DNA from 3 places in the Paenibacillus sp. MB22_1 genome. Region 3 is predicted to be linked to each of the others. Evidence: riboswitches for the same ligand, from Rfam matches in the RefSeq annotation. Region 3 holds a riboswitch; each other region holds the start of a gene.

Region 1 (6,973 bases), on a different contig from region 3:
GTTTAAGCACACCGCTCAAACCTTGATTCAACACCCCCGGCGTCGTCGTAAACGTCAGGATGGCGGTGAATGACACCAACAACCCCATACGGGAGGCGGCGATGAATCCGCTGCTGACTCCGCCGCTGTATAGGGTCCAGGAGCCGATGCGCCAGATCGCCTCCCCCGACTCCACCGTCAAGCACTGAACAACGAAGATAAACACCATCAGTACCCACAGCGGTTTGGCCGCCTTCAGGTAATATTTCAGCGGGATCTTGGTCGACAGCATATAGCCGATCGAAAACACCGCAGCCACGGCCAAGGCGGGCCAAGAGCCTACCGCCACGATCGCAACAAGATACAGCACCATCCCGGCCAGCTTGGCCCGAGGATCTACAGCGTGCACCCAAGAGCCGGTATCAATACTGCGCCCAAACAGCAGCTTATTCCGCATGCCCGCTGCCTCCTTCCCCGGAAGTGCCGGATAGAATCGGCGGCCGAGCCGGAACGGGCCGGTCCACGGACAATTAGTTGTTATAACCACGTTGCAGTTCCTCACAAGATTATAACTCTCCTTATACCGTTCGGTATGAAATTCCTTATTTGAATGACCCAATCAAAGTAAGAAATTGGACGTTTTTCTGATTCACACTGGCGCGGTCATCGGAGCCGCAAGGACAAATGAGAGGTAGGGCTTTTGTTGTTTTAGAAATAGGCAGTTTGTTGTAGTCGGAGCAGGGACAGAAGGCCGGTCTTCACGTGTACATGAAGGCTTGGATAACAATACGAAGCAGGCATTGGCGCGCATAGCCAGTGCCTGTTTTGCTTAGAATAAGGCTGTCTTTGCGAATCTGCAGTCTTAGCGAACAAACACCAGGAAATCTATAATTTACAACGGCTCTCCAAATCGCTTGGCTTCCAGCCTTGGTATGCCTTACCCAAATTCTACACGACCGAGCTGCCGGTTGAAGCTGCCCATGCGCTCAGACAAGGCCGTCTCCTTCTCTTTATGGACCGGTTACCGTTTTCCATCATTTTGCCAGCTCTGATCAGCGATATCTTCATGATGGAAAATGACCGGAATTACTCGCCCCCCTTCATGTATCTGATCCGAAACCAAAGGATGATTCGAGTGGATAAAAGTCTACAGGTCATGATCGTAAATATCCTGATTCACATCGGGATCATTTTCTTTATCTTCCCGACGAACATCAGGCATCGGGGCGACGTACATGCGCAGCCAGATCAATCCGAAGGTGTCGATCTTGCAAACACGGGGGAACTCCGGACCAAAATCCCGAGGGAGAAGCTCGCTCATTGGCGGTCGGAGTATTTTCCCCGTCTTAGAATGGACTTGGTGGTAAAAACAACGATCCAAAACGAAGGTAATCTCAAAACGGATCGCATCAATACCCTCAGATAAAGTTCACGATAAAAAAACGTCTATCGACGTACATTCAAAGTAGACAGACCGCGTTTAGCGGAAGTTTTTCTTGCGATATCAGGATGCCAATCGCCCGAAGTTTATACTTTCTGATATCTTAAAAAAATCCCCTCCGGTCGCACCGTGAGGGGATTTTTGATGATCAAGAGATTATCCGCCGATAGCGGTAGCCGTGAAGACAACCGGCCCTACGACTCTGGCCGTGCTGTTGTTATCCTGATTTTCTACGATCAGCTGATAGTTTTGGACTCCGAGCGGGGCGTGTTCAACCATGTGCACGCTAATGAGACCCCAGTCGTTGAAAGCATCCTCCAGCTCTACTAACCCATAAAAGATTTCGGTGCCCGCTCTCCAGATGCGCACCAGGATATTCGGCGTATCGGTCAGCGCTTCAACGCCGATCGTTGCCTTCAACTCAACACGGTTGGTCAGGGACGCCGGATCGGCCGGATCAAGGAATACGGAAACTGCTGCAATCTGCACGCCCCCTACAACCGGAATCGGAATGTTGACACCATTGGTCACCGGAGTCACAACAGTCGAGTTGTAATCCAAAAGCGTTTTTGCCATACCATCTTCTCCCCTTTACTAAGGTATGCTCTATTCTATGTAAGAGAGAAAGAAGATTCTTAGATGAATGCATCAGTAGAATTGACTCATTTTCATACAAGCACAGGAGCAAGGAATAGGCATATGATGGATAAAAAAACTGGAGGTTATGTCAAACATGAGTTATGTTCCCGGACCGTACCCCGGCTTGTCGTACGCCGCTCCGTATGATCCTTACATCTATCCTCAACCTTACTTCGTATACGGATATCCGCAGGCATTTCAACCCGCACTCTATCCCGACTATATCGAGCCCAGCCCGATCTATCCTGAATACGCACCGTCTCCTTCGCAAGACGACGCTTGGAACCGGCAGCCGCTTCAAGATTACGGGCAAAAGCCGTTTGTGATTAATATTAGCGATGCCGCCGAGCATAACCGGAACTTCCGGACCGCTCTCTGGACCGGCAAGCATTTCCAGGTCACTTTGATGAGCATTCCGGTCGGTGAGGATATCGGCTTGGAGATCCATCCGAACACGGACCAATTTGTACGCGTGGAAGAGGGTCGAGGCGTTGCGCAAATGGGCGATCGAGCGGATCACCTCACCTTCGTACGAAACATCCGTGAAGACGACGCGGTCTTCATCCCCGCCGGCACGTGGCACAACATCATCAACACCGGCAACGAGCCGCTGAAGGTGTATGTCATTTATGCCCCGCCGCACCATCCGTTTGGCACGGTGCATCGGACAAAAAGGGATGCGATGGAGCAAGAGTAAGCGCACCAAGGAACAGGGAGGTTTCAGCAAACCTCCCTATTTGCGGTCACAATTTAGTGCTAAGCGCATGGAGAAAACAAAGAAACGGAGAAGAACTAACAAGCGAAGAGCAAGAGGTCACTCGGAAGATGAACAAGGTCCTTCAACAATTCAAAAACGCCCCCCGAAAACCTCGGAGGGCGCGTTATGCTTGCATATCAGATGCTGGTGAAGGGACTCGAACCCCCGACCCACGCATTACGAATGCGTTGCTCTACCAGCTGAGCTACACCAGCAGGTTCGTTTTTAGCGAACAAAATTTATTATACCGAGTTTTAAAAATAATGCAAGCACCAATTTCAAGAAATTATAGTTTCTCGCGCACAGAGCGCAGCTTCTGTTCGGAGGAGCTGGCTTTGTCGCGGCGATCATCGATCTTGATCGAGGTTGATACGCGGCCGGCACCGGATTGGAACGGCGCTTCGTGAATCGCGCGAATCGCAGTAAACACATCATCTAACGATCCTTCAATAATCGTGCTCATGGAGGTGAGGGTAAAGGTAATGCCCTTCTGCTTCTCCAACACCCGATGCAACTCGGCCACATAAGCGCTGAGGCTGGTGCTCCCCGTCCCGATCGGAATAACGGTAACTTCGGCGATAGCCATAATCGGCTCCCTTCTTTCCTGGTAATGGTTTGAATCAAATCCCTGAGCTGGTTTTCGTCCTACAGGTATATTCTAACCAACTCTCCTCTCTAAGATCAACCGAACCCGTCTGCTAATATCCTTACCGTCCCCAAAACTCACACACTCTGTAAAACCCGATCTAGTCCTCCAGTCCCATTTATAAATGTTCACAATTTTCTTCTGTCCCCCACTCTCCGCATCGTTGCGCGGACCGGAGATTTTCACGTGATTTTCAGTCTGCTTTCAATGGGAAAATCCCATTTACAAACACAATATCTTGGGCTATCCTTAGATCAACGCAACAAAATATAGTGTGAACGGGTGATCCGGCGGACAAGCCGCCGGAGCTTAAAAGGGAAGTGCGGTGCAAGTCCGCTGCGGTCCCGCCACTGTAATCGGTAGCTTGGTACTAAAGACGAGGCGTTCGCCTACATCGTCTTGAAGACCCAGCCGTTCGACTGACGATATGCCACTACAGCTTAATGCTTGATGAGCTGCGGGAAGGCGTCAGCAACGTTCCGAAAGCCAGGAGACCTGCCCGTTTGAAAGACACCGACGGAAAACCTGCGAGGATCAGGGATGGTGTCCGCTTGCCGCCGAAATGTTGGGGCCTTGATTTGGTCTGTCCACTTTTTTGCAGTGCATTCGGGCATGTCTACCTCGTTGGTTGGACATGCTCTTTTATTTTGAACCAAAGCTCGGTTTACAGGGAGGAGAAGTGTGTTATGGCATGGGTAAGCCAGACGTATACCGGCCGGGACACCTTGCTGGATGAAGTGATTCGGATGGGCGAGGAAATCGTCCAGAGCCGCAATCTTGAGGTGCTGCGCGAGAACGCCAATTTAAATGGAGAGAGCTTCTCCGGCAAGATGAGCAAATTCGGCAGCGAGTATTCCAAATGGTATGCAAGCCATTTCGTACTGCCAACTCGCTTGGTACAGGCCATTCAGGATAACATCGTTTATGTTCACGACTTGGATCAGTACGCCCTCGGCACAACGAACTGTATTTTTATCCCGTTTGACAAACTGCTGCGCAAAGGCTTCAACACCGGCAACGGCAGCGTACGCCCGCCAACTTCCATCATGACGGCGATGGCGCTGGTAGCGATCATTTTCCAATCCCAGCAAAACTCCCAATTCGGCGGTGTGTCCGCGAACAAGCTGGACTTCGATCTCGCCCCGTACGTAGCCAAATCGTTCGCCAAGTACTTCCGCAAAGGGCTGGATTATTTTGAAGAAGGCGATGCGAACGCTGATTTGGGCGACATCACGATGAGCCGCAGTGACCTGCGGGATCAGTATCCCAAGGCTTTTAACTATGCGCTCAAGGAAACCAAAAGCGAGACGTTCCAGGCGGCCGAAAGCCTGATTCATAATCTGAATACGATGTCGAGCCGGGCCGGCGGGCAAATCCCGTTCACCAGCATCAATTACGGCACATGTACCTCACCGGAAGGACAACTGGTCATCGACTCCCTGCTCACGGCCACGATGCGCGGGCTGGGCCATGGGGAAACGCCGATTTTCCCGATTCAGATTTTTAAATGTAAACAAGGCGTCAACCAGAATCCGGGGGAACCTAACTACTCCCTATTTCTGAAAGCGGCGGAATGCTCGGCCAAACGGCTTTATCCCAACTTCGCCAACCTGGATGCTCCGCTGAATCTGATGTACTACGATCCAACGGATCCGGATACGGAATTTGCGACAATGGGCTGCCGCACCCGGGTGCTGGCTGACCGGTTCGGCCGCAATCGTCTGTCTGGCAAAGGCAACCTTTCCTTTAATACGCTGAACCTGGTCAAGCTAGGCTTGAAGTACGGCATCGCGTTGGGACACCGCAAAGAGCCCGACGAACGCGGCTTCTACCGCGAGCTGACTCACTATATGAATATCGCCCTGGAGGGATTGCTGCATCGCTTCTCGATTCAGGCCTCCCAAAAAGCGAAGGCTTCCGATTTCATGATGCGGGAAGGCGTCTGGGAAGGCGGTGAGCAGCTGGCGCCGGATGATCAGGTCGGCGAATTGCTGAAGCACGGCAGCTTGTCCATCGGGTTCATCGGGCTGGCCGAATGCATGAAGGCGATGTACGGGAAGCATCACGGCGAAGATGAAGCCGTGTATCAGAAAGCTTACGACCTGATCGCCTACATGCGCGACTATTGTGACGGCCAAAGCGAAATTCACAATCTCAATATCACGTTGTTTGCGACCCCGGCGGAGGGGCTGTCCGGCAAGTTCACCAAACGCGACCGTGCGGTCTACGGCCCGCTGCCCGGGATTTTGGACCGCGAGTATTACACGAATTCGTTCCATATCCCGGTCTACTACAACATCAGTGCGGCACGAAAAATCGAGCTGGAAGCCAAATTCCACGGGCTGTGCAACGCCGGAGCCATCTCTTATATCGAGCTTAACGGCAATGCCCGCAACAATCCGGAAGCATTCGTCAAAATCGTGCAATACGCCCTGCAGCAGCAGGTCAGCTATTTTAGCATCAACCATCCGATCGACCGCTGCTCGGCCTGCGGCTTTGAAGGGATCATTGGGGCAAGCTGCCCCTCCTGCGGCAGCCATGAGAGCGAAGTGCATATTCGCCGTTTGCGCCGGGTGACCGGTTATCTGACCGGCGACTACCAGACACGGTTCAACCCCGCTAAACAAGCGGAGGTTCGCGACCGGGTGAAACACGACGCATGAACATTTGCGGGTACTACCCGGAATCCATTAATGAAGGGCCCGGCTTGAGAGCAGCGATCTTCATCAGCGGATGCCGCCATTATTGCAAAGGCTGCTTCAGCCCAAAAACCTGGAGCTTCGATTACGGGGAACCGCTCACTTTGGAGCGGGAAGCAGAAATTATTTATGACATTAAACATAATCCGTTGCTCAGCGGACTCACGATCCTTGGCGGTGATCCTTTTTTCTCCGCTGCTGAGGTCTGCGGTTTTATCGACCGGCTTGTGGCGGAAACCGGGCCAATATCCATCTGGATTTACACCGGTTATACGTTGGAAGAATTAATCGAACGCCCCGGCTCCCCCGAATATGAACTGTTGCGGCGTTGCGAGGTGCTGGTCGACGGAAGGTTCGTTGAGGAGCTTCGCGATCCTTCCCTGCTCTATCGCGGCAGCTCCAATCAACGGCTGATCGATATTCAACAAAGCCTGCGGCAGGGACAAGCCGTGTTATGGGAGCCCCTGTTCTCTTTTTAGCTGATTGATCTTATTGATCCTGAGCGCAACTTGATTGCGCCCCTTTTTTCACTGATTATCTGCAATTTGAACATTCAAGATTCGGGGTACCACCACCCATCTGCAGCCTTCATCCTACCTTAATATATGGAAAGTGAGGATTTATCTCATGCCTACTCTAGTGACAAAACCAAATAACCGACAGCTTGCGTTTGACAGCGCACGCCTTGGCGTCTATGCTGACCGAATTTTGCAAGGATTACATAACGTCGATAAAGAGCGCCTGCTGCGCGGCGTCAATGCAAAGCTGCGCCGGGATGTGGTGACCGGTGAAGAAATTAGCAACGCGTTTAC
Region 2 (6,973 bases), 780 kb from region 3:
AACAATCGATTACGAACATTATCGGGGCGATCTTTTACTCGCGTGATGATTTGGTGGGCATTCACGTTATCACCAACCGGGGGAAGATCTACAATTACGGCAACTCGATGAATGTGCTGGATCCGTCCTATCCCCAGGAAGACTGGTATCGCCAGCTCCGCGATTCGTCCGGGAAATTGGTATGGTTAGGCGTCTATTCCCACTCGCTGATCGATTTAGCCGAGGACAGCCCGGTGTTTGCCTTTGGCCGGCAAATTTTTGATTTGAACGAGCACAAACCGATTGGCGTCGTGCTTTACGAGGTGAACCCGGGGCCGGTGCTGGATGCTTTGGATAATCTCAAGCTGGGCGAGCATAGCGAGGTCTATCTCGTCAATCAGCAAGGCCAAGTTGTCTCCTCGTTGACCGAACCGGCACCGATGCTGGACGACCTCCCGAAGCTGGATGCAGCCCGCAACTTGGTTGTAGAGCAGGAGGGTTCGGGGATCACGGTGGCGTCCCGTCTGCCTTTTTCCGACTGGTCGGTGGTCAGCGTGACTCCCCGGCAGGATTTGAATGTAGAGTTATTGGAAACGAAGCGGTATTTGCTGATCGTCATTTCGATCCTGATCATCGTCTCCGCCGTCGTCGCCAGCATTGTGTCGCGGACAATTGCCAATCCGCTGAAGAAGCTGATCCGCGAGATGCGACAGGTGGAAATAGGGAACTTCCGCGGGATGGTGAACGTCTCCTCCTACCAGGAGATTAATATTCTGGTCGCCTCGTTTAACCGGATGGTCAGCCGGATTGAGGAGCTGATTGAGCGGGTGAAGATCTCCTCGGTCAGTGAGAAGAACGCCGAGCTGCATGCGCTGCAGTCGCAGGTGAATCCGCATTTTTTGTATAACACGCTGGATATGATTTATTGGATGCTGGATGAGAAGGAGAACGACCGGTTAGGCGAGCTCGTCTTATCGCTGTCATCGATGTTCCGCTACAGCAGCGAGTGGAAGGACGGAGCGAAGGTTACGCTGCGCGAAGAGCTGGAGCAGATCAACCATTATTTGACGATTATCTTGATTCGGCTGGAGGGCCGGCTTCGGGTGGAGAAATCGATCGATGAACGGTGGCTGGACATTCGTCTGCCGAAAATGACCGTTCAGCCGATTATCGAAAACGCGGTGAAATATGGGCTGGAATCGCTCAAACGCCAAGGTGTGCTTAAGTTATATACCCAAGAGGTTGGAGATGTGCTGAAAATCGTGGTGGAGGATAACGGCAACGGGATGACGGCCGAGCGGCTAGCTTGGTTGAAGCAGTCGATCAACTGCCCGATCCCGAAGGTATCCGGCACGGGCAGCAGCGGCATTGGGCTGCAAAATCTGCACCGCCGCCTTCAACATATGTTCGGCGAACGTTATGGTCTGGAGATCGAAAGCATTCCTGATCAAGGAACCAAGGTGGCCGTCGTGCTGCCGCTTCCGATGGAGGGGGACGTTGCCACATGAATATTTTGATTGCCGATGACGAACGGGCGATTCGCGAGGGCATTAAGCGAACGATTAAGCGGATTTATCCGGAGTACGGGGTGGAACTGGCCGAAGGGGCTGAGGAAGCGGCGAAGCTGATGGGTGAGAAGCGATTCGACATCGTGCTGACCGATATTTTGATGCCGGGAATGAACGGCCTGGAATTCATGCGTATTTTCAAACGCAGATTTCCCCGGGTGAAGTGGGTGGTCATCTCCGCGCACAGCGAATTCGCCTACGCCCAGGAGGCGGTGCGGCTGGGAGCTCGCGATTATCTGCTGAAGCCGATCGGGAAGACGCGCCTGCAGGAAATTATCAGTACCCTGGCCACGGAGGTCCGTGAAGAAAGCGAGCTGACGAAGGAAGAGGAGCTGTTAAAAGCTAATCTGAAATATTTGCGCGAGGGCGTATTTCAGCGATTGGCGTCGGGGCTGGATATCGGGAACCTGGATTTGACGCCGTTTATGGAGGACTATCAAAGCTTTTATTTGATGATGGTTCAGATGGATGCCGGGGACAAAAGCGTGCGGCTGGAGCATTTTATCGTTGAAAACGTGTTGTCCGAGCTGATCGAGCGCCATGGCCGGGGGTTTGTTGTCAGCTATGACCGCCAAAGCCTGCTGGGACTGATCACGCCGCGGGAGCCGGAGCGAATCGAACGGTTTCAGGAGGAAGTGAAGGCGCATTTGAAGCACTATTTGAAGGTGCCTTTTCAAATCGTGCATTCAGGCTTAAACAACGATTTCAAGTCGGTGCCGCAGGTGGTCATGCGCATGAAACAGGCTTCCGATTCGCCGGTTGCCTTGCTGGATCCGCCGAAGGGCAGCGGGGAGAAAGCGATCGAAGTTGCCCTCCAATATATCAAGGAGCACTACAATGAGGAGCTTTCTTTGGAAAAGGTCGCTTCCGTCGTCTTCCTGAACCCGGCGTATTTCAGCCAGCTGTTTAAGCAGAAGGTGGGACTCGGCTACAAGGAATACGTAACCTCGCTCCGTCTGGAGCAAGCGAAGCAGCTGCTGCTGAACCCGAAGCTGAAGATCGCGGAGATTGCGGAATACCTCGGGTATCAGGACATCCGCCATTTCGCGCAGATGTTCCGCAAGAAGTATCAAGTCACGCCGAATGAATACCGGCAGCAGCAGAATATTAACATCTTGCTGGCCAGCAGCGGCAAGCGGAGTAAGTAGGGAAGAGCGTTCTGTTCTGGTGTACAATGGGAGAATGAACGAATAGACGAGAGAGGATGCCGCAAGATTGCACCCAAGATATAGGATGGTATGGGTTGTTCAAAGAGGAATGTGACGTGTTGTGTTACATTCCTCTTTCTTATTTACAGAATTCCGTCGATTATTTGCACCCAACTTCGGAATGCCTAAATTTTTCCTTTCTATACCTTTAGTCCTATTCTATAATGTTAGCAAAATTTACATATCAGGGGTGGGAGTATGAATCGGAACGAAAGGTTGGGAAGAATCGCTGCTTGGCTTAGTGTCGGCTTCACGGCGGTCCTGGCTGTTTGTGCGTTATGGGCAAAGACGCCATGGTATATCCCCTGCCTTGTGCTATTTACTTTGCTCAGCTTGGGGTCTTCGTTGTTCTTTGGAACCGGCCTGCGGGCAGCACTGGGAGGCGGGGCGCTGGCGGGCAAGCGTTCTCCTTCGGGGACAGGTGAATCCCAGCGGGAGGAAACCGATTGGACGGCAGTATTCAATGAGTCGCTAGTGGCGGCGGATCGACTGCAGGCGGCGGTTGGCGAAGTGAGCGAGAGCCTCGAGCAGCTGCAACGATTAGCCGATACTGCAGCGGCCGAGGATCTGAAGCTCAAGCAAAGCAGCGAACGTTCGCTGGAACAGGTGCAGGAGAGCCTGGCGGCAATGGAAGAGGTGGCGGCCTCGGCCTCCCAAATCCATGACGCAGCGGGGCATTTGCTTACCCGCAGCGAAAACACTCGAGCCGAGGCCATGCGTATGGCGGGAGCGCTCGAAACCGTAGACGGCACCATTCGTTCTTTGGCGCAATCCCAAGAGTCGATCGTGGGGCCGATGGAGGATCTGGAGGGGAACACCCGGAAGCTGGGCGCATTGTATCGGAGCTTGGAGGAGATCGCGGCAGAGGTCGCGTTGCTGGCGCTGAATGCGTCGATCGAGGCGGCTCGTTTGGGCGAGCAGGGGAAAGGTTTCGATGTCGTCGCCGTGCGCATGCGCCAGTTGGCGGATCAAAGCACCAGGGCGATCAACTCCTCCGCCCCGTTGTTCCAGCAAATCTCGGCGGATGTCGAGCGTGTGAAGTCCACGCTGATAGAGGGACGTGACTCGGCCCTGGAAGGAATTTCGCTGATGAAGCGAATGGGGGAGGACATCCGGTTCATTGCGGATGAAGTGGCAGAAGTGAACGGGCTGGTTGCCGAGGCGGGACAGCGAAGCCGGGAACAAGCCGAGCTGACGCGGAATATGGAGGCGATGCTAAGCGAGGTGCATGAGGCTCTCAATCGGAGCATCACCCATGTGGAGGGAGCGCTGGCTCGGATGGAATCGGAGCGAGAGCATATTTCCAAGCTGCAGACGGTGGTCGTGGGCTTGGATCGGGCCCAGGGCGAACTGATGGTATCATTGAACTCCGTCCATTCCGGGGCGGATCCGGCTGCCGGTGGCGAAGACGCGGTGGCCCTTGGTCAAGCCTATGCCCGGAAGCTGCTGGAGGCAGCCGAACAGCCGTGTTTCCGCATGCTGGAGCCGGCTAGTCACCGGGCTGCACTGGAGCAGCTGTTAGCCGCAGAGCCTGGTCTAGAAGCGGCCTGGTCGAACCGCAAGGACGGCTCTTTTATCGTATCCATTCCGGAAGCCGGCTTGCTTAACGCCAAAGGACGGGACTGGTTCCGCCAGGCGATTGCCGGAGAGACGGTCGTCTCCGAAGTGTATATCTCCGCGATCACCAAGCGGCGTTGCATGACGCTGGCCGTGCCGATTGTCCGGGAAGGTGAAGTCATTGGTGTCCTGGGAGCCGATTTGTCTTTAGAACGGGGCTAAACAAAGGAATAACGGATTAGTTATTGTCAGTCCTCCGCTTTTCCCCTATAATCCAATAGAGAAGAAAGCCTTAAGACAAGCGTACAATTTGTGCCCGTAGGTCCTGGAGCAACGGTGAAGCATGCCGTACCGCTTCGGGTTAAAAGGGAAGCCGGTGCAAATCCGGCACGGTCCCGCCACTGTAAACAGGGACGAGCTCATGATGCCACTGTCGCCCGCGAAGGGAGATGGGAAGGCGAGTTTTCGTCGAGACCTGGAAGTCAGGAGACCTGCCACGGGAATTCAAGACGGTCCTTCGAGGAAAGGATAACGTTCTGCCAAGAGCATCATGGCTTGGCGCTGCCATCGTGGAGTCTCTCCGCTTTGCGTGCGCACAGCATGACTTTGTAGACGTAACCCCATCCGCTAGGATTGGGGTTTTTTCTTTGTGCCGGTAGAGGGTTAGCCGGACTTCTTCGCCGCCGGCTGCACAACGTACCGCTGGAACACAAGGCGTTTCTTTATTTACTGAAAAATAAAGCAAGGGGAGATCTGGAGATGAAAAACTGGAGAAGACTAGGAAGCCTGTGGCTGCTGGCGTTGCTGCTGGTGCTTGCGGCCTGCGGTAACAATAACGCCGTCACCCCGGGGACAGGGAACACAGTGGACGCTGCACAACCGACGCAAAACGCTGGAACGAACGCGGCGGCGGACAATTCGGCGGCACAAGAGACGACTTACCCTTATACCGTCACTGATTCTACCGGTAAAGAGTTTACGTTTGAAGCCGCGCCGGAACGTATCGTCTCGCTGGCGCCTTCGGAGACGGAAACGCTGTTTGCACTGGGACTGGACGAGCAAGTCGCTGGCGTATCCGACCTGGATGATTATCCTGAAGCGGTGAAGGACAAACCGCGGATGGGCGGGTTCCAGGTGAATGTCGAGGCAATCGTGGCGGCGCAGCCGGACCTAATTCTTGCGGCGAGCCTGATCGATGAAGCAACGGTCAAAAACTTGACGGATATGGGATATAAAGTGTTCCAGTCCAATCCGAAGACGATCAACGAAGTAATGGAGCATATTCGGACGATCGGCGAAATTACCAACCATCAGGCTGAAGCTGCTGAAGTGGTCGGCAAGATGAAGGAAGAGGTCCAAACGGTAACCGATGCGGTAGCTTCGCTAAGTGAAGACCAGAAGAAGAAGGTCTACATCGAGTTTTCTCCGGGATGGACGGTTGGCAAAGGCGAATTCATGGATGAGATGATCACGTTAGCTGGCGGCATCAACGTTGCTTCCGATGTCAAGGGATGGTCCGAGATCAATGAGGAACAAATTATCCAAGCGAACCCGGACGTCATTTTATACGCGAAAAGCGTTGTTGACGAAAATAACAAGACGTTAGCGGACATCATCAAAGGCCGTTCAGGCTGGGACCAAATTACGGCCGTGAAGGAGAACCGCATTATCGCTCTGGACGATAACCTGCTGAGCCGTACGGGCCCTCGCGTCACGCAAGGGCTGATTGAAGTGGCCAAGGCGGTTCACCCGGATTTGATCCAGCCATGAAGCGCGGCAAATTCGCCGGATACGGAGTCATCGGGCTCTTGCTCCTGGTTGTGACGCTGCTGCTCTGCATCGGCATCGGCTCCGTTTATGTGCCTGCTGGAGAAATCGCGGCGATCTTGCTGCACAGGCTCCCGGGGTTAGACCGCCTGATCACGCCGGATTGGACGACGGCAGCCGAGCAAATCGTCGTCCAGGTCCGGTTGCCTCGCGTGCTGCTTGGGATGCTGGTCGGCGCTTCGCTCGCCGTAGCGGGCGCCGGCTTCCAAGGGGTGCTGCGCAACCCGCTGGCGGATCCGTTTACACTGGGCGTATCGTCAGGTTCGGCAATCGGTGCGGCGGTGCTGATCTTTTTCGGATGGCAGTTTTCCCTGTTTGGGATCTTTACGCTTCCGATGGTTGCGTTCCTGGCGGGGGCGGTTACGTTATGGATCGTGATCTGGCTGGCTAGAGAGAACGGACGGCTGCCGATTGAAAGTCTGGTTTTGTCCGGCGTCGTGATGCAATCGTTCCTAGGGGCTGTTGTCTCCTTTTTAACGGCAATGTCGAAGAAAACCATTAATGAAATTTACTATTGGACGATGGGCAGTTTAAGCTTGCGCGGATGGTCGTATACGGCCATCCTTTTGCCGTATTTGCTGCTGGGAGCCTTATTCCTTTGGAGCCGGGCTAAACATTTGAACCTGCTGACTTTAGGTGAACGTCAAGCCTCCCATTCCGGGATGGCCGTAGAACGAACCAAACTAGCTGTGTTGCTCGTTGCTACACTGATGACGGCGGCTGCGGTATCCGTGTCAGGGGTAATCGGATTCGTAGGCCTGGTCGTTCCGCATATGATCCGTCTGATCACCGGCCCGGATTATCGGCTGATCATTCCTTTGTCGGCGCTGGGCG
Region 3 (6,973 bases):
ATTCCAAGTTGATCGTTAAGAACCCAACGAACACCGCCAACAATCGTATCATGCATCGGGCAGCCCGGCGTTGTTAAAGTCATCTGAATGTAGACATGATCATCTTCTTCCCGAATGTCGTATACCAGCCCTAGATCAACGATATTTACGCCCAGCTCGGGATCATAAACCTCACGCAGGCATTCACGGATTTGTTCAATTTTATTCATGGCCACTAACCTCCATTTGCATTGTCGTTAATGAGCAAACACCATTGCGATCAAAGCGATATAAGCCACCGAAACGATGGATAATACGGCGCCTCCGATGGCAATAACGATCGATGAGCCGGTCACGATGCCGATGAGGACGGTCAAATTCGCACAGAGAATCAAGGTTAACCCGAGATTCACTTTCCGCTCGTCCAGCAGGTCGGCCAGTACCGGCGTTCCCGGGCGTCCGGCTTGCTTGCCGTATTTGTAGGTCCACCACAGGAACGGTACGATTTTGGACACGTATCCAAGCACCGTGAACGACACCCAGTAGCTTAAGTAAACAAAGCCGGCTGTAAGAACAGTTTGAGTTTCCAGCAGTTGCCCTGGTGACACCAGTGCCCGAACCGCAAACATGACCGCAAAGGCGGCAAAGATTTGGCTTCCGGTGACTGTCCATTCAATGCCTGCCCCCGGGCTGCGTTTATGCCGTTTGCTGCGGATTTGCAACAGATGAACGTTATAACAAAGGACGGCAACAACAATCAGGTGCAGCGCGGCAATTTTGAAGCCTGTTGGCAAACCAAACAGAAAGGAAGTCGCGCCTAGCAGAACCCCTGCGTTCCATACCCCTAAGACGACATATTCCAGCCGGGTTGGATAGTTATGGGACAAATAAAACATCGGCAACAGCTTGTAGCTGAACCCGGTGATCAACAGACCAAACCAGCCTAGCGTCCCCAGCCAGATATGCGTACCAAATAGGTTTTCGTGCAAATCGTTGTAAAGACCGGTCGCAAAATTGATCCCCATCGCCATCCCGGATAACCCGGTGAGCAGCAGGTAAAACACCGCGCAGGCAGTGCTAATGGTGATCGCGTTCCACGTTTCGGCCCGCAGCAATGTGGCGGCCAGGTTCCAAACGAACAGGACAACTCCAGAGAATGCGAGTGTGGCAAAGCCGCCAATCCAATACGTGTCGCCTTGAATGAAGCCAAATAGCAGACCAAACAGACCAATCGTAAAAAGTGTATAATGCACATACCCGAGACGTTCGCTGTAGATCTTCGACTGCAAAATAACGTTGATCAGCTGGTAGACGGCACCCATCGCCAGCATGGTTGCCCAGCCCAGCACAAACAGGTGCACCTGGAACCAGCCGGCCGGGCCGCGGATATCATCGCCGATCCAGCCTGTGAGTGACATCAGGGAGGTGGCGTGAAACAGGACGAATCCGAAGATTCCGGTGACGATAAAGAGAAAGGGCAGGCGGGACATGGCCGGCATCAGGTTCACCTCCTTAAGGTTTGCGAATTTGGACTTTGGCCGTCCCATCCGGTTGTTCTTCCACCGTATAGGTGCAGCCCAAGCTGTTTAATTCCTCGATAAGAAATACCGGTACCCGGTCGTTGTGAATATGCACCTCATCACCTGATTTGCAGCGATCCAAGGCTGCCAGCGTTCGAACCATCGGTTGCGGCGGTTCCAGACCACGGTTGTCCAGCGTGATGATGTTAGGGCTGGCGGCAGATTCGCCGGATCCACCCGTTGATGCCGGAGCAATCTCTGCGGTTGCTTCAACTGGTACGGATTCGTTTTCCTCTTCGAGCCATGCCTTGTTTTTCTTATGGACAAATGTCGTGATCCAATGCTCTTTGTCTAGCATCACCGCTTTGCCGACGAGTCCCTTCATTTTCAGAAGCTTGAGCAAAGGGGTCGGCTTGAAGGGGGCGTGAAGCACGAAGAGATCGTCTTTTTCCAGCTTTTTGACAGTATCCATGATGAGCTGGAACGGCTCCAGTTTGTTCCGTAGTTGCTCTCGAACGTCCAGCTCTACAATTCTGGCGTCTTGTCGATTCATCCAACGTCACCTCGTTTATGAATTTGCGTGAAAATGGTATTTCATTAATGGCTCATCACCGGTTCTCCATGATCTGTCCCGTCCTGGCTTACGCGCAGGATCGCCGTAGCTCCGAGGTTAGCATCACCCAGCTGATGGGTCAAAATCAGATAATCGCCTTCTTCCATGACGGTAAACTCAACGACTGCGCCGCCGCCGGCCGGAAGCAACACCGTTTGCATGCCGTACAGCTGATTGCTTGGATTCCCGTCCAGATAGACGCGATCAAAGGTCGTCCCAACCACATGGAACGAAGAAACATGATTTGGTCCCGCATTGATGACGTACAGCCGAACCTTGTCGCCGACTTTGGCGAGCAAGGGGTGTTCTTTTAACGTAAAATCATCGCCGTTGAACACAACATACTCCGGATCACCTTGTTGAAAAGCATCCAAATCATTTGCCGCATACCACTCGCTTTGGACGATCGTATATTCTCGGTCGATATCCGAGTCCGTAGGGTATCCGTCCTTCGGTTCAACGATGATCATCCCATACATCCCATTGGCTACATGCAGCAGTACCGGACTTGCTCCGCAATGGTACATGAACACGCCTGGCGTGTTGGCGGGATAAGTAAACGTGCCGTGCTCGTTAGGCATCACTTCAACGAACTTCTCGCTTGGAGCGGCATGGACCGCATGGAAATCCATCGAATGCGGCATATCTGGATCTAGGTTTTTTAAGGTAAACTCCAGCTGATCGCCTTGCTTCACGCGCAACACCGGCCCGGGGGCGGTACCGTTAAATGTCCAGGCGGGATAAGTGACGCCTTCGGAAATCTCGATATCCGCTTGCTGCGCGGTCATTTCAATGCGGACGGTATGGCCTTCCCGTTGAATGATTGGCTCAACTGGCGGTGGATGGAGATGCTGTTCTTCCTCTTGCAGGACGGTATCACTGACCTGGGGTGTCTCCGATGGGAACGCAAACCATGCTGCGGCAATCATGACCAGACAGCACAAACTAAGCAATAGATGCTTCGGGATGTTCCGCGATTTCATCGGTCATTCCTCTTTCTATCTGAAATGGTTAAGCAATAACTCCTTGATGTACCTTCATCGTACGATGGGTCCGAAGACCGCATTGTGATAGGTATCACATGAAAGTTGTCGAAAATGTTGTCATTTGATTCCCATTCTCATTGCATAAATAAGTTAATTCCGATCTGTTTGATATTGTATTCGCGGGGCAGATGAAGTAAGATGGTAGGTATATTCCAACCGAATATAGCGGAAATAGGTGTTCCGGCCAAGATTGGCCGGAGCTTAAAAGGGAAGTCCGGTGCAATGCCGGCGCGGTCCCGCCACTGTAACGGAGGAGTCGGATGTGTGAGATGCCACTGGTGATGTAATCATTGGGAAGGTCACATCCGGCGATGATGCCGAAGCCAGGAGACCTGCCTATTTCGACAGCACTGCTGTACCTACGGGAGATAGGGAGGTGTTAAAGTTGCAAGCCATCGAACAACGGATCGAAGGTCCTCTTTAGCCATGCTATCGAGGACCTTTTTTGTGCTTTACGGATTGGCGCGTTTTGAACTTACCAATGGGAGGCAATGAATATGGGGAACTTTGTTAGCGGAAATCTGGGGTATCCCAGAATCGGAGGACAACGGGAATGGAAGAAGCAGATCGAGGCTTATTGGGCAGGAAAAATCACGGAGCCGGAGCTCCATGCTCGATTAAAAGAGATTCGCTTGAACAACCTGCGTCTGCAGCGGGATCGGGGACTTGATGTCATCCCGGTGGGCGATTTTACGTATTACGATCACGTCCTTGATACAGCGACGATGTTTGGCCTAGTACCGGAGCGCTTCGTATGGAACGGTGACCAAGTATCGCTTGATCTGTATTACGCCATCGCAAGAGGCGACGACCAAGCGACCGCCAGTGAGATGACCAAATGGTTTAATACGAACTACCATTATATCGTGCCTGAGCTTGGGAACCGAGATCCCAAGTTGACCGTCAATCGGCCGCTGGCGGCTTATCTGGAAGCGAAACAGGAGCTCGGGATCAACGGAAGGCCTGTACTGCTTGGGCTGTTTACTTTGCTGAAGCTGTCCAAGGGGGAAACGGCGGGGGAAGTCGAGACTTGGACCCGCAAGCTGCTGCCGCTATACGTACAGGTGCTGCGCGAGCTGAAGGCGGCGGGCGCAGATTGGGTGCAAATCGACGAACCGGCTATCGTTGTCTCTTTAAGTGAGGAGGACGTACACCGGCTTCGCTTGATCTACCAGGCGATCGCGCAGGAGGTTCCGGGACTGCGGCTGATGCTGCAAACCTACTTTGATGCGGTTGAACGATACGAAGATCTGATTGAACTGCCGGTGCACGGCTTGGGGTTGGATTTCGTACACGGCCGGGACGGTAACCTGGAAGCGCTCCGGCGTTACGGCTTTCCCGCTGGCAAGACGATAGGAGCGGGACTGATTGACGGGCGGAACATTTGGCGTACGGATTTAGATGAGGCGCTTAGCCTGGTGAAGACGATTTCGCTCCAGTCCGGAGCGCCGGATGTGATCGTGCAGCCTTCCTGCAGCTTGCTGCATGTCCCGGTATCTGCTGCAGGGGAGGAGCGGCTTAATCCGGTATTGCGCGATGCGTTGGCCTTTGCCGAGCAGAAGCTGGAGGAGTTGGTGAGCTTAAGCAGGGCGGCAAATGGGGAAGAACCAGAGCCGGTGCAGTTCGCCGAGAATCGTCGCGCCTTGGCTGTACTTGCCGCAGATCCGGCCCGCAGCCTTGCTTCGGTGCGGGAAGAAGCAGCGCAGACTGCAGCGGCTCCGGCCGAGCGCGCCAGCGCATTCGCCGAACGGCGGCGTAAGCAGCAGGCGAAGTGGCAGCTGCCGTTCCTGCCTACAACCACGATCGGCAGTTTCCCGCAAACCGCCGAGGTTCGGGCCGCCCGGCAGAAATGGCGTAAAGGTGAGTGGAGCCCAGAGAAGTACGAGGCGTTCATTCTAGCGGAAATCCGCAAATGGGTTGAGCTCCAGGAGGAGATCGGGCTCGACGTATTGGTGCACGGTGAATTCGAGCGCACCGATATGGTGGAATTTTTCGGAGAGAAGCTTCCGGGATTTGCGTTTACGCAAGGAGGCTGGGTACAGTCCTACGGCACGCGCTGCGTAAAACCGCCGATCATTTATGGAGACGTCGAATTTGCGGGGCCAATGACCGTTAAGGAAACGGCCTATGCCCAGAGCTTGACGAACAAACCGGTGAAAGGGATGTTAACGGGACCGATCACCATCCTAAACTGGTCCTTTGTTCGCAGCGACCTGTCCCGGGAGCAGGTGGCTTATCAAATTGCTCTGGCTCTGCGAAGGGAAGTCGAGGCGTTGGAGGAAGCGGGGATCGAGATGATCCAAGTGGACGAGCCTGCGCTGCGCGAAGGGCTGCCGCTCAAGCAGAAGGACTGGGCGAACTATTTGAAGTGGGCGGTGAAGGCGTTCCGCGTGACGACCTCATCGGTCCGGGATACGACGCAGATTCATACGCATATGTGCTACTGCGAATTTGACGATATCTTGGAGGAGATCCGTGCGCTGGATGCCGATGTGATCTCGATCGAAACGTCGCGCAGCCACGGCGAGCTGATCCAGAGTTTTGAGAAGCATACGTATCCGCTTGGAATTGGGCTGGGGGTTTACGACATTCATAGCCCGCGCGTCCCGTCTGCGGAGGAGATGGCACGGTTGATCGAGCGGGCGCTCCAAGTTTTGGACCCGGAACTTTTCTGGGTGAACCCTGATTGCGGCTTGAAAACGAGAGGACAACACGAAACGGTCGCAGCGCTGCGGCAAATGACGGCGGCAGCAGAGCAGGTTCGCAGCAAATTTGGACGTGGAACGCAGGCAACACGGCAGTGAAGGAAGTTTGATTTTTTTGAATCTGTAATTGACAAAGTGGTAGTTAGCCTTTATCATTACCATTGTTAAATCAGTTACAAGATAATATAGAGTAACTAGAAAAAAGAAAGTAAAGATAAAGAGTTGGAGGGAAACCACAGATGTCTAAAGTTTTATTTGTCAAAGCCAATAATCGCCCAGCAGAGCAATCTGCTACTGTAAAGTTGTATGAAAGCTTCCTGCAAACTTACAAAGAAACTCATCCTAATGATGAAATCACCGAGTTGAACCTGTTCGAGTTGAACCTGCCTTATTATGATTTGGATATGCTAAACGGGCTGTTCAAAGTCAATAATGGGATCCCGACAACGCCAGAAGAGCAAAAAGCTGCTGACTTGGCCAATGGTTATCTGGAGCAATTTTTGAATGCGGATAAAGTTGTATTTGCGTTCCCGTTGTGGAACTTCACGATTCCGGCACAGCTGTTGACCTACCTGTTCTACTTGAACCAAGCTGGTAAAACGTTTAAGTACACCGAGCAAGGTCCGGTTGGCCTGGTCGGCGGCAAGAAAGTAGCGTTGCTGCAAGCGCGCGGCGGCGTTTATTCCGAAGGTCCAATGAGTGCGCTGGAAATGTCTCTGAACTATGTAAAGAACACCTTGGCCTTCTGGGGCATTAACGATCCGGAAGCCGTTGTGGTCGAGGGGCATAATCAATTCCAAGACCGCGCCGAAGAAATTATTCAAGATGGCGTAAAACGCGCTGCCGAGCTGGCTGCAAGATTCTAATTTATCTGATATGCAATTTCAGAAGCCTGAGCCGTTTAAATACGTTTCAGGCTTTTTTCTTCTTGACCAACGAAGCAGGGAAAAAATAAAATGAGTCTAACAGAAAATCTAACAATATTAGAAAATTATCCCTCTAACTATCAAGCCATACGCTGCATGATTTTCAGAAAGTGGATTGTAAGATTCATCTACTGAACCAGGGGAGGTTCACTTTTGAGGGATCATATGATCAATTTGTGCACTC

Evidence for each region. Region 3 has a riboswitch for cobalamin ahead of metE (5-methyltetrahydropteroyltriglutamate--homocysteine S-methyltransferase). Riboswitches for the same ligand answer to the same signal wherever they lie in the genome.
Region 1: another riboswitch for cobalamin. It lies ahead of ACL02P_RS20785 (anaerobic ribonucleoside triphosphate reductase); the one in region 3 lies ahead of metE (5-methyltetrahydropteroyltriglutamate--homocysteine S-methyltransferase).
Region 2: another riboswitch for cobalamin. It lies ahead of ACL02P_RS11135 (ABC transporter substrate-binding protein); the one in region 3 lies ahead of metE (5-methyltetrahydropteroyltriglutamate--homocysteine S-methyltransferase).

Annotation. Positions count from the first base shown of each region.
Region 1 covers NZ_JBLADV010000002.1:1,955,160-1,962,132, reverse strand. The annotation lists gene ACL02P_RS20820 (energy-coupling factor transporter transmembrane component T family protein) at 1-436, opposite strand, end outside; partial or broken gene ACL02P_RS20815 (spore germination protein) at 863-1,105, shown strand; gene ACL02P_RS20810 (hypothetical protein) at 1,115-1,405, shown strand; gene ACL02P_RS20805 (hypothetical protein) at 1,577-1,996, opposite strand; gene ACL02P_RS20800 (cupin domain-containing protein) at 2,154-2,756, shown strand; tRNA gene ACL02P_RS20795 (tRNA-Thr) at 2,959-3,031, opposite strand; gene ACL02P_RS20790 (MTH1187 family thiamine-binding protein) at 3,103-3,402, opposite strand; cobalamin riboswitch at 3,726-3,980, shown strand; gene ACL02P_RS20785 (anaerobic ribonucleoside triphosphate reductase) at 4,209-6,125, shown strand; gene nrdG (anaerobic ribonucleoside-triphosphate reductase activating protein) at 6,122-6,640, shown strand; gene ACL02P_RS20775 (ribonucleoside-diphosphate reductase subunit alpha) at 6,789-6,973, shown strand, end outside.
Region 2 covers NZ_JBLADV010000001.1:2,351,568-2,358,540, reverse strand. The annotation lists gene ACL02P_RS11150 (sensor histidine kinase) at 1-1,487, shown strand, start outside; gene ACL02P_RS11145 (response regulator) at 1,484-2,695, shown strand; gene ACL02P_RS11140 (methyl-accepting chemotaxis protein) at 2,954-4,534, shown strand; cobalamin riboswitch at 4,642-4,826, shown strand; gene ACL02P_RS11135 (ABC transporter substrate-binding protein) at 5,072-6,082, shown strand; gene ACL02P_RS11130 (FecCD family ABC transporter permease) at 6,079-6,973, shown strand, end outside.
Region 3 covers NZ_JBLADV010000001.1:1,576,112-1,583,084, reverse strand. The annotation lists gene ACL02P_RS07370 (metal-sulfur cluster assembly factor) at 1-209, opposite strand, end outside; gene ACL02P_RS07365 (hypothetical protein) at 237-1,478, opposite strand; gene ACL02P_RS07360 (DUF2249 domain-containing protein) at 1,492-2,052, opposite strand; gene ACL02P_RS07355 (multicopper oxidase domain-containing protein) at 2,097-3,095, opposite strand; cobalamin riboswitch at 3,315-3,513, shown strand; gene metE (5-methyltetrahydropteroyltriglutamate--homocysteine S-methyltransferase) at 3,656-5,962, shown strand; gene ACL02P_RS07345 (FMN-dependent NADH-azoreductase) at 6,103-6,729, shown strand.